Regions from separate parts of the Nonomuraea sp. IBHARD001 genome, predicted to be linked through region 1. Evidence: predicted binding sites of a transcription regulator. Region 1 holds the regulator's gene; the other holds the start of a gene.
What was found. Region 1 encodes HrcA, which represses chaperone genes, less so after heat shock. Its sites were predicted from a motif close to TTGGCACTCTCNNNNNGAGAGTGCCAA; they were not measured.

Region 1 (6,232 bases):
GAGCTCCCGGTGCGGACGGTGTTCTTCGGCGGCGGCACCCCGACCCTGCTGCCCGCGGCCGACCTGACCAGGATCCTCGCGGCCATCGACGAGGAGTTCGGTCTCGCGCCGGGCGCCGAGGTCACGACGGAGGCCAATCCCGAGTCGGTCGACCCCGCCTACCTCGCGCACCTGCGCGCCGGAGGGTTCAACCGGGTCAGCTTCGGCATGCAGAGCGCGCGCGAACACGTCCTGAAGGTCCTCGACAGGCACCACACGCCCGGCCGCGCCGCCCAGGCCGTGGCCGAGGCGAAGGCGGCGGGCTTCGAGCACGTCAACCTCGACCTGATCTACAGCACGCCCGGCGAGAGCGACGACGACTGGCGCGCCTCCCTGGCCGCGGCGATCGCGGCCGGGCCCGACCACGTCTCCGCGTACTCCCTCATCGTCGAGGACGGCACCAGGCTGGCGGCCAGGATCAGGCGCGGTGAGCTGCCGATGCCCGACGACGACGTCGCGGCCGATCGCTACCTCATCGCCGAGCGGATGCTGAGCGAGGCCGGGTTCGAGTGGTACGAGGTGTCCAACTGGGCCACGTCGGAGGCCGGGCGCTGCCGCCACAACCTGTTGTACTGGACGGGCGGCGACTGGTGGGCCGTCGGGCCCGGCGCGCACAGCCATGTCGGCGGCACCCGCTGGTGGAACGTCAAGCATCCGGCCGCCTACGCCCAGCGCATGGCCGCGGGCCTCTCGCCCGCCCACGCGCGCGAGGTGCTGTCGGAGCAGGACAGGCAGGTCGAACGGCTGATGCTGGAGGTCAGGCTGATCTCCGGCTATCCGCTGGCCGACGTGGCGCCGGAGGCGCGCACCGCCGTCGCGTCGGCGCTGGCCAAGGGCCTGCTGCAGGTCGAGCCGTTCAAGGCCGGGCGCATCGTGCTCACGCTCGAAGGCCGCCTGCTGGCCGACGCGCTCATCCGCGACCTGACCTAGACACGCGAAACCTGGACACGCGAAACCTGGACACGCGAAACCTGGACACGCGAAACCTGGACACGCGAAACCTGGACACGCGAAACCTGGACACGCGAAGGCCCCCTCGGCCGAGGGGGCCTTCGCGTGGTGGCGCTCAGCTGACGAAGCGGAAGTTGATCGGGTAGCGGTAGTTCGCGCCCTTGTTGGCGGCGACCGCAGCCATGATCATGAAAATCAGCGAGCCGATCCACACGATCGGGAAGAGGATCATGCCGATCAGCACGAACGACAGCAGGAAGGAGACCATGTACGCGATGAAGAGCGTGATCTGGAAGTTCAGCGCCTCGGCCGACTGGTCGCGCACATAGGGCGACTCGTCCTTCTTCACCAAGTACAGCACCAGCGGGCCGACGAACGAGGTCAGCAGGCCCAGCAGGTGGGCGAGCATCGCCATCATCGTGTCGTCGCTGCCCGGCCTGGGCCCGTACCTGCCGGGCACGTGCGGCTGGCCGTACCCGGCGGGCTGTGCGCCGTAGCCGGGAGGCTGCTGGTAACCGGGCTGGCTGTAGCCCTGCTGGCCGTATCCGGGCTGGCCGTATCCGGGCTGGCTGTAACCCTGCTGACCGTAGCCCTGCTGGCCGTAACCGGGGGCGCTCGGGGGCTGCTGGCTGTAGCCGGGGGGAGGCGGGTAGGCCTGCTGGCCGTAGGAGGGGGCGCTGGGGGGCTGCTGGCCGTAGGCGTAGGGCTGCTGCGGGCCGCTCTGCTGGTACGGGGGCGGCGCCTGGCGAGTGGCGTCGTCGTCCGGGATGTCGGGGCGATCCTGGCTCTCGCTCATGGCTGTGCTCCTAAATACGAGGTCACTTCGAGGCTATCCCGCTTCGTCCGGGGTTGTGACGAAGTCAATGAGTTCTTCCACCCGGCCCAGCAGCTCAGGCTCCAGGTCCGAGTACGTCGACACCGAGCCGAGAATGCGCCGCCACGCCTGCGCGGGCTCCATCCGCCAGCCGAGCGCCGCGAGCACGCCCTCCTTCCACGGCACCCCGCGCGGAACGTCCGGCCAGGCCGCGATCCGCAGCACCGAAGGCTTCACCGCCTGCCACACGTCGATGTACGGATGCCCGGCGACGAGCACGTACGGGGAGGTGACACGGGCGGCGATCCTGCTCTCCTTGGAGCCGGTCACCAGATGGTCGACCAGCACGCCGAGCCTGCGTCCGGGGCCGGGCTCGAACTCCTCGACGATGGCGGGCAGGTCGTCGACCCCTTCGAGGTACTCCACGACCACGCCTTCGACCCTGAGGTCGTGGCCCCAGATCTTCTCCACCAGGGCGGCGTCGTGCACACCTTCGACGTAGATGCGGCTCTCCCTGGCCACCCTGGCCCGATGGCCCTCGACCACGGTCGAGCCCGACGCGCTGCGCCTGGCCCCGGCGGGCGCTGGCGCCGCCGGGCGTACCAGCGTCACCACCTTGCCCTCCAGCAGGAAGGCGGCGGGCTCCAGCGGGAACAACCGCCGTCGCCCGAACCTGTCCTCCAGCGTCACCGCGGCCTTGTCACAGGCCACCACGGCGCCGCAGAAGCCGCTGTCGGCGTCCTCGACGACGAGATCGGGCTCGGCGGGCACCTGCGGGATCTGGCCACGCTTCGGTCGCCGCCAGTCGCCGGCGAGAACGTCACGGTCGTACATAACCGGGCACGCTAGCAAACCGGCTTACAACCGGCCTGCAAGCCGCTTGCGCGCGTTGTTGCGCCTGACCACGATCACGATGTTGAGCACGATCGCGAACACGATGCCGGCCAGCGGGATCGCGAACAGGGCGATCGTGCCGCCGACCAGGCCGCCCGCCGCCGTCGCCGCGAGCTCGCGGCCCATGCCGAACCGCGTGTCGCCCTGCTCCTGGGTGACGCACGTGACCTGGTACTCGCCCTTGCTCGGCACGCCGACGCGAAGGATCATCTCCCAGGTGTCGCCGTTGAGGGACACGGTCTGGTCGGTGGTGGTGTTCTCCAGTTCGCCCTTGTCGATGCGGCACTCGTAGTGCACGACCGAGCTGCTGCTCAGGTAGAGCGCCGGGCTGTCGGCCGGGTCGAGCGTGAGTGTGACCGTCTCGCCCGAGGCGAACGTCCTGGTCGGCGCCGCTCCGCTGACCGAGCTGACCAGACCGGTGACGAAGCCGACGATGCCCAGGATCACGCAGACGACCGCGACGCCCCACCCGACCGCGATCCACCAGGCGGCCGGCTTGACCTTGGGGGCCGGGGCCCCGCCGTAGGGGTTGTGGCCGAACTGCGGCGCGCCGTACGGAGGCTGCTGGCCGTATTGCGGCTGACCGTAAGGGCCCTGCTGGTAGGCGCCCTGCTGCTGGTAGGGGCCCTGCTGGCCGTAGCCGGGCGCGCTCGGGGGCTGCTGGCCGTACTGCGGGGCGCCGAACTGGGGCTGCTGCTGCGGGGGAGGGGCGTAGCCGGGCTGGCCGTACGGCTGGCCCTGGGGGGCGCCGGGGGCCGGGTTCTCACCCGAGGATGGAGGGAAGCGGCGGGTGGAGTCGTCCACCGGCTGAGAATCGTCGGTCATGGGCAAATTGTGCTGCCTGGGGCTTGTGGCTGGATAGCAGGTGACTTATCGCCTACGGGTTCCGTGTTATCGCACCTTGTGGGCGAGAGCCGTACACTTGGCACTCGGGAACACAGAGTGCTAGGGCAGGCGTTTTCCCAGGACCTGAAGTTCCCGGCGTCTAGGCAAGGAGGTGGGCACGTGCTCGACGATCGCAAGCTTGCGGTGCTCCGGGCCATTGTCGAGGACTACGTCTCCACCAACGAGCCGGTCGGGTCCAAGGCACTGGCCGAGCGCCACAACCTGAACGTCTCCCCGGCCACCGTGCGCAACGACATGGCCGCGCTGGAGGAGCAGGGCTACATCGCCCAGCCGCACACCAGCGCGGGGCGCGTGCCGACCGACAAGGGCTACCGGCTCTTCGTCGACAGGCTCTCGCAGGTCAAGCCGCTGTCGGGGGCCGAGCGCCGGGCCATCGAGACCTTCCTGGCCGGTGCGGTCGACCTCGACGACGTGGTGATGCGCACGGTGCGGCTGCTCGCGCAGCTCACCCGCCAGGTCGCCGTCGTGCAGTACCCCGCGCTGACGCACTCCACGGTCAGGCACGTCGAGCTGGTGCCGCTGACCGAGCGCAGGCTGATGTTCGTCCTGATCACCAACACGGGACGGGTCGAGCAGCGGGTGGTCGAGCTCTACGAGAGTTTCGACGAGTCGCGCATCGCCCATCTGCGGGCCATGCTCAACACCTGCCTCGACGGGTGTGCGCTGAGCGGTGTGCCCGAGGTGATCGCCGACCTGCCCGAGCGTCTTCCCGCCGCCGACAGGCCGGTCGCGGCGACGGTGCTCTCGGTGTTGCTGGAGACCCTGGTCGACCGGCACGACGAGAAGATCGTTTTCGCCGGTGCGGCCAATCTCGCGGGGGCCGACTTCACCACCGGGCTCCGCGACGTGCTGGAGGCGCTGGAGGAGCAGGTCGTGCTGATGCGCCTGCTCGGCGAGACCTCCGACGCGCCGTCCGCGCTCACCGTGCGGATCGGCTCGGAAAACCCCTACACCGGTCTACGCGGCACGTCCATCGTCGCGACCGGATACGGTTCAGGCGACAAGCAACTGGCACGTCTCGGCGTGCTGGGGCCGACGCGGATGGACTACCCCGTGACGATGGGCGCCGTGCGCGCAGTGGCACGCTACGTCAGCCAGATCCTGGCTGCTTCATAAGAGGGCGATAAGTGGCAAACAGCGACTACTACGGCACCCTCGGGGTGCGTCGTGACGCCAGTCCGGACGACATCAAGAAGGCGTACCGGCGACTGGCTCGCGAGCTGCACCCCGATGTGAACCCCGACCCTGCGACCCAGGAGCGGTTCAAGGAGATCACCCAGGCCTACGAGGTCCTGTCCGATCCCAGCAAGCGGCAGATGTACGACATGGGCGGCGACCCCTTCGGCGGCTCCGGTGCGGGCGCGGGAGGATTCGGTGCGGGCTTCCCCTTCAGCGACATCATGGACGCCTTCTTCGGCGCGGCCGGTGGCACCAGGGGCCCGCGTTCCAGGGCCAGGCGAGGCCGCAACAACACGATCAGGCTCGAACTCGACCTGAACGAGACCGCTTTCGGCTGCACGCGTGAGCTCCAGGTCGACACGGCCGTGACCTGCGAGGTCTGCCAGGGCGTCGGAGCCGCCGCGGGCACCCACCCCGACACCTGCGACATGTGTCAGGGCCGGGGCGAGATCCAGCAGGTCACCCGGTCCTTCCTGGGCCAGGTCATGACCTCGCGCCCCTGCCCCCAGTGCAACGGCTTCGGCTCGATCATCCGTCACCCCTGCCTGGAGTGCTCGGGCGAGGGCCGGGTGCGCACCCGTCGCACGATCAAGGTCCGCATCCCCGCGGGCGTCGAGGACGGCACCCACATCCAGCTCGCGGGCGAGGGCGAGGTCGGCCCCGGCGGCGGACCGCCCGGCGACCTGTTCCTTGAGATCGTCGAACGCCCGCACGAGATCTTCGAGCGCCGTGGCGACGACCTGCACTGCACGGTCCAGATCCCGATGACCGCCGCCGCGCTCGGCACCATCCTCACCGTCGAGACCCTCGACGGCTCCGAGGAGATCGACGTGCGTCCCGGCACCCAGTCCGGCCAGGTCATCTCCATGTACGGCCGGGGCGTGCAGCGCCTCACCGACACCAGCAGGGGCGACCTGCTGATCCACGTCAATGTGGAGACGCCCGCGCGCCTGGACGCCGAGCAGGAGGAGCTGCTGCGCCAGCTGTCGGTGCTGCGCGGCGAGGAGCGCCCGCCCGGCAAGTTCGCACCCGGGCAGCAGGGCTTCTTCTCGCGCCTCAGAGACGCCTTCAACGGGCGCTGAGTACCTTTCGATCCATGGGTGACGCCCCTGCCGGGTGGGCGGGGGAGTCGCCCATCGTCGTTTCTTCGTGGTTGTCGCATCGGGTCTGGTGGGGGTCGGCGTGAGCGTTCCTGTGTTTCTGGCCGAGCGGGCGCAGTTCGCGTCCGAGGTGTTCGTCCTGGGCGGGCCCGAGGGCAGGCACGCCGCCGCCGTACGCCGGATGCGGGCGGGCGAGCGGCTCGACGTGACCGACGGGGCGGGAGCGGTCGCCGAGTGCGTGGTGCGCACGGCGGCCAAGGACGGGCTGGAGCTGGAGGTCGTCGGCAGGCGTGAGGTGGCGCCGCCGTCGCCCCGGCTGGTGGTGGTCCAGGGGCTGCCCAAGGGCGAG
Region 2 (6,232 bases), 1.2 Mb from region 1:
GCGCGCCCACCTTAGCCTCTGGATCAAGGTCTTTCGGGGCCGACTTTAAAAGATCGTGATTATCAAGGTATCGCCCCGATTTGCCATTTATGCAGGTCGAGAGGGGGTGCAGATGAGGGCGAACGGCCTGTCCGCGATGCGGGTCAGAATGACCACAGCGGATTTGTCGCCAGAAAGACGTAGGTCCTGCCGCAAGCGTTCGATGTCCACGGCCGAACCGCGTTTCTTGATGGTGACGTTTCCGACGCTACGTGTGCGCAGAGCCGATCGAAGGCGCTTCAGGGAGAATGGCATGATCTCCTCCACCTCGTAGCGCGAGGCCCAGACCGAGGTGACATCCCGGTCGCCGGTGATGTAGGCGATCATCGGGTCAAGCAGCCTGCCGCCGAGCTCCCGTGCCACCTCGCCGACCAGATGCGCCCTGATCGCCGCGCCGTCCGGCTCCCACACGTAGCGGCCCACGGCGCCCACGTCCGGCCGTACCCCTTCGGGGACGAGCGTGTGCCCGCCCGGCAGCAGGGTGGCCATGCGGGCGTCGCGGCCCGCGAGGGGGCCGCACCACAGCGCCGCCTCCTTGACCTCGCCCTTGTAGGAGACCCATTCGGCCTGCGCGCCCTCGGGGATGAACTCGTACGGGATGCCGGGCGCGACCTTGAGGCACGCGGCTCCCGCCCTGGCGATCAGGTCGAGCACGACGGGCCACGGCGGCGAGTACGCCAGCGGGTCGAACGTGCGCCCCCTGGTGGTACGCCTGGCCGGATCGGCGAACAGCACGTCGTAGCCGGAGGGGTCGAGCGAGGCGGCGTCGGCCACCCGTACGGTGACGCGCTCGCCGAGACCGAGCGCGTCGGCGTTGGCCCTGGCCACGGCGGCGGTCAGCGGATCGGCGTCGACGGCGTCGACCGTGCAGCCCGCCCTGGCCAGGGCCAGCAGGTCGCCTCCGATGCCGCTGCACGCGTCGGCCACCCGGGCCGGGCCCAGGTCCGAGGTGAGGCGGGCGGCGCGATGGTCGGCCACCTCCCTGCGGGTGGCCTGTTCGAGGCCGTGCGGGGTGAAGTACATCAGCGAGGCGTCGGCGCCGAACTTGTCGGCCGCCCTGACCCGCAGCCTGGCCTGGGTGAGCGCGGCGGCGGCCAGCGGGGCGGCGTGGCTCTTCCTTAGCCTGGTCACCGCCGTCACCTGGTCGAGCCCGGCGACGTCCGCCGCGTCGGCGAGTGCGGTCTGGCCGTGCGGCTCCAGCAGGTCGAGGAAGGCGTCGAGGTCCACGCCGTCCGACGTTAGCGCGTCCGCTTGACCCTCACGTCACGTGAGGTTCTAGCGTCGGGGGCATGAGCTACCCGGTAGGCGTCGTGGCCAGGACCGCAGGGGTGACCGTGCGGACGCTGCACCACTACGACGAGGTCGGACTGCTGTCGCCCAGCGGGCGGACGAGCGCGGGGTACCGGCGCTACTCCGAGGACGACCTGGAGCGCCTGCAGGCCATCCTCGGGTACCGGGAGCTGGGGTTCGGGCTGGAGGAGATCGCCGACATCCTCGACGATCCCGGCGCCGACCCGCTGGTCCACCTGCGCCGCCAGCACGAGTTGCTGCTCAGGCGCATGGACAGGCTCACGCACATGCTCACCCAAGTGGAGTTCACCATGGAGGCACATCAGATGGGCATCGATCTCACGCCCGAGGAGAGGTTCGAGGTGTTCGGCGACTTCGACCCCGCCGAGCACGCCGAGGAGGCCGAACGGCGCTGGGGCGGCTCCGACGCCTGGGAGCAGTCGCGGCGCAGGAGCGCGTCGTTCACCAAGGCGGACTGGAAGCAGTTCATGGCGTCGGCGCAGGAGGTGACCCTGCGCATGGCGGCGGCGATGGCCGACGGCGCGCCCGCCGACGGCGAGCGTGCGATGGACCTGGCCGAGGAGCACCGCAGGCACATCACCACGTGGTGCTACGACTGCACGTACGAGATCCACAGAGGGCTCGGCGAGATGTACGTCGCCGACCCCCGCTTCACCGCCAACATCGATGCCACGGCCGAGGGCCTGGCCCGCTACACCCGCGACGCGATCATCGCCAACGCCGACCGCGCCGGGCAGTAGGGCTTCACAGGGCGGTGTCGCCCAGCGAGAGCAGGAGTTTGCGCAGCAGGCCGTTGAGCTGCTCGCGTTCGGTGTCGGTCAGGCCTTCGAGCAGCCGGCGCTCGTTGTCCAGGTGGCCGGCCTGCACCTCGTTCATCAGCCGCAGGCCTTCGGGGCTCAGTGTGACCACCACCTGACGCCTGTTGCCCGGTGCGTTGGCCCGGGTGACCAGGCCGCGTTTGACCAGGCGGTCGACCCTGTTGGTCAGCGCGGCCGAGCTGACCATGGTGGCCGAGGCCAGGTCGCCCATGCACATGGTGTGCTCGCCGCCTCCGCGCTGCAGTGCGGCCATCACGTCGAACTCCCAGCCTTCGACGCCGTGCCCGGCCAGGTGCGTGGTGACGCCCTTGCCCATGATCCTGGCCGCCCTGTTGACCCGGGCGACGGTGGCGACGGGGGTGAAGTCGAGGTCGGGCCTGGCCCGGCCCCACAGCTCGACGATCTGGTCAACGGCGTCTTCCATGTGGTCACTCTATCAACACTTTGACATCGAAAGGTTCGATGCTACGGTTGCCACGTTTCCATGTCGAAGTGTTTGAGGGTGAAGATCATGAAGGTTCTGGTTCTCGGCGCCACGGGCTACATCGGCGGCGTCCTGGTCGAGCGGCTGACCGAGCAGGGACACCAGGTCGCCGCCCTGGTGCGCGAGCGCGTGCCCGGCGGCGTCGAAGACCTGCGCAGGGGCGACCTGGGCGACCCCGCCTCCGTCGCCGCGGCCGTCACCCCCGACGTCGACGCCGTCGTGCACGCGGCCGTGCTCACCGGCGACCGGGACGTCGACCTGGCCACGGCCGCCGCCCTGGCCGCGTCGGGCAAGCCGGTCCTGTACGTCAGCGGCATCTGGGTGCTCGGCCCCACCCGCGACGGCCACGAGGACAGCCCGGCCGACCCGATCCCGATCGTCGGCTACCGCCCCGAGGTCGAGCAGGCCATCCTGACGGCCGGAGGCACCGTGATCAGACCGGCGGTCGTGCACGGCAGGGGCGGAGGCGGCATGGTCGTCACGCTCGCGGCCCTGGCGGCCGAACGCGGCGTCGGCGTCTACGTGCAGGACGGCGACGAGGTGCCCACCTGGACGTTCGTCCACGTCGACGACCTGGCCGACCTGGTGCTCGACGTGCTCGCCAAGGGGGAGCCCGGCCGGGTCTACCACGCGATCGCCGAGGAGGCGGTCGAGCTGACGGCCGTGGCCGAGGCGGCGGCCAAGGGGGCGGGCGTACGGGTCGCGGCCGAGGCGTGGCCGCTTCCGGAGGCGGCGGGCGCGTACGGCGAGGCGTTCGCGGGCGCGCTCGCACTGAGCCAGCGGGCGAGCTCGGCCAGGACCCGGGAGGCCCTTGGCTGGAGCCCCTGGAGGCCCGGCGTGGTACGGGAGCTGTCGGAGGGCGCCTACGCTCGTAGCTGACCTGGCCTACGCCCAGGGCTGATCGGCGCGGTTCGTGTTGACTGTCAAGGCCCTCTTGCATATGTTTCCTGTTGGCACTCTCCCCTTGAGAGTGCCAACATCAAAAGCGACGAGACAGGTCTGGCACCCGCGACGGCAGACCACTGGTCGCCTCTTCTAGATCATTCAAATCTGAAGGGGAGGTCCGATCGTGACGACCGCCACCAAGGTTCCCGTTAAGCCGCTCGGCGACCGCATTGTGGTTCAGCCGCTTGAGGCCGAGCAGACCACCGCCTCCGGCCTGGTTATCCCGGACACCGCGAAGGAGAAGCCCCAGGAGGGCAAGGTCCTCGCGGTGGGCCCCGGCAACTGGGACGAGGACGGCGACAAGCGGATTCCGCTCGACGTCAAGGAGGGCGACGTCGTCCTCTACAGCAAGTACGGCGGCACCGAGGTCAAGTACGGCGGCGAGGAGTACCTCGTGCTCTCCGCCCGTGACGTTCTCGCCATCATCGAGAAGTAAGCCGTGAGAAAGCCCCGGGCCCGAGTGGCCCGGGGCTTTCTACGCTGAGAGGACTCATCATGCCGAAGATCCTGGAGTTCGACGAGGACGCCCGCCGCGCGCTTGAGCGCGGTGTCAACGCCCTCGCCGACGCCGTCAAGGTGACGCTTGGCCCGCGCGGCCGCAATGTGGTCATCGACAAGAAGTTCGGTGCGCCGACCATCACCAACGACGGCGTGACCATCGCCCGCGAGGTCGAGCTCGACAAGCCGTACGAGAACCTGGGCGCCCAGCTCGCCAAGGAAGTCGCCACCAAGACCAACGACGTCGCCGGTGACGGCACGACGACCGCGACCGTCCTGGCCCAGGCCATGGTCCGCGAGGGTCTGCGCAACGTGGCGGCGGGCGCCTCGCCCCTGTCGCTCAAGCGCGGCATCGACAAGGCAGCCAAGGCCGTCAGCGAGATCCTGCTCGCCGCGGCCCGCCCGGTCGAGGACAAGAAGGAGATCGCCAATGTCGCGACGATCTCCGCTCAGGACGCCAAGATCGGCGAGCTGATCGCCGAGGCGTTCGACAAGGTGGGCAAGGACGGTGTCATCACCGTCGAAGAGTCCAACGCCATGGGCATGGAGCTGGAGTTCACCGAGGGCCTGCAGTTCGACAAGGGTTACCTGTCGGCCTACATGGTCACCGACTCCGAGCGCATGGAGGCCGTCCTCGAGGACGCCTACATCCTGCTCACGCAGGGCAAGATCTCGTCGATCGCCGACTTCCTCCCGCTGCTGGAGAAGGTCGCGCAGACGAAGAAGGCCCTGTTCATCGTGGCCGAGGACGTCGAGGGCGAGGCCCTGGCCGTCCTGGTGACGAACAAGATCCGTGGCACGTTCACCTCCGTGGCCGTCAAGGCCCCGGGCTTCGGTGACCGCCGCAAGGCCATGCTGCAGGACATCGCGATCCTGACCGGCGGCCAGGTCGTCTCCGAGGAGATCGGCCTCAAGCTGGAGCACGTCGGCCTCGAGGTGCTCGGCACCGCCCGCCGCATCGTCGTCACCAAGGACGCCACGACCATCGTCGACGGCGCCGGCGACGCGCAGGCGATCGAGGACCGCGTCAAGGAGATCAAGATCGCGGTCGAGCAGTCGGACTCCGACTGGGACCGCGAGAAGCTCCAGGAGCGTCTGGCCAAGCTCTCCGGCGGTGTGTGCGTGCTGCGTGTCGGCGCCGCCACCGAGGTGGAGCTCAAGGAGAAGAAGCACCGCCTCGAGGACGCGATCTCCGCGACCCGCGCCGCGATCGAGGAGGGCATCGTCTCCGGCGGTGGCTCCGCGCTCATCCACGTCTCCAAGGACCTGGACGACCTGGGCCTGACCGGCGACGAGGCCACCGGCGTCGGCGTCGTGCGCCGCGCGCTGGTCGAGCCGGCCCGCTGGATCGCCGAGAACGCCGGTCTCGAAGGCTACGTGGTCACCCACAAGGTCTCCGAGCTGCCCGTCGGCCACGGCCTCAACGCCGCGTCCGGCGAGTACGGCGACCTGCTCGCGCAGGGCGTCATCGACCCGGTCAAGGTCACCCGCTCGGCGGTCCAGAACGCCGCCTCCATCGCCGGCATGCTGCTGACGACCGAGGTGCTCGTCGTGGACAAGCCCGAGGAGGAGGCCCCGGCCGCCGGTGGCTCCGGTCACGGACACGGCCACGGTCACTGATCACGCCGCTGTTCGAGATCACGTACGGCCCGCGCCATCTAGGCGCGGGCCGTTTCGTTTTTGGCAGAGCTAAACCATTGGTACGGCAGGCAGGTAAACCATCCGCACCGGCAAAGCGTCTACGGGTCTGACATTTTTCTCCCTTATTGGCTTATCGCATGAAATATTCGGTGACGCTAAAAGCCCTAGTGTCGTCGTTCGATTACGCCCCGTTATCGTCGCCTCAATGTGACCAATCCGTAGCCGTTCGCGATGACGACAGGCACGATCAGTGCGGGCATCATGCCTAACGTGAGCGAGGGAAGCGTCGCCGACGCCAAAAGCGGGGTAAGGCTTGCGCCGAGACTTCCTGCGAGACCGGGTGAGACCGATCTCAGGGAACTGACGAGCCTCGCCGTTCAGGGGGATCGCTCTGCGATCGAGACTCTGCTCGGCGAGCTTCGCCCTATGGTCGTCCGATATTGCCGGGCCCGGCTCGGCCGGGTTTCCGGGCAATATCACATTGCCGATGATGTGG

Region 2: groES (co-chaperone GroES) is a predicted target of HrcA. The motif match lies at 3,603-3,629, and genes of this name have one in related genera.

The regions. Positions count from the first base shown of each region.
Region 1 is NZ_JBWBBW010000002.1:2,278,997-2,285,228, forward strand. Features, by position in the region: gene hemW (radical SAM family heme chaperone HemW) at 1-969, shown strand, start outside; gene ACTWNK_RS12555 (DUF4870 domain-containing protein) at 1,106-1,786, opposite strand; gene ACTWNK_RS12560 (DUF3097 domain-containing protein) at 1,820-2,638, opposite strand; gene ACTWNK_RS12565 (hypothetical protein) at 2,663-3,523, opposite strand; gene hrcA (heat-inducible transcriptional repressor HrcA) at 3,704-4,720, shown strand; gene dnaJ (molecular chaperone DnaJ) at 4,732-5,865, shown strand; gene ACTWNK_RS12580 (16S rRNA (uracil(1498)-N(3))-methyltransferase) at 5,966-6,232, shown strand, end outside.
Region 2 is NZ_JBWBBW010000002.1:1,036,771-1,043,002, forward strand. Features, by position in the region: gene ACTWNK_RS07250 (class I SAM-dependent methyltransferase) at 88-1,266, opposite strand; gene ACTWNK_RS07255 (MerR family transcriptional regulator) at 1,329-2,090, shown strand; gene ACTWNK_RS07260 (MarR family winged helix-turn-helix transcriptional regulator) at 2,095-2,592, opposite strand; gene ACTWNK_RS07265 (sugar nucleotide-binding protein) at 2,680-3,531, shown strand; gene groES (co-chaperone GroES) at 3,722-4,033, shown strand; gene groL (chaperonin GroEL) at 4,093-5,715, shown strand; gene ACTWNK_RS07280 (sigma-70 family RNA polymerase sigma factor) at 5,998-6,232, shown strand, end outside.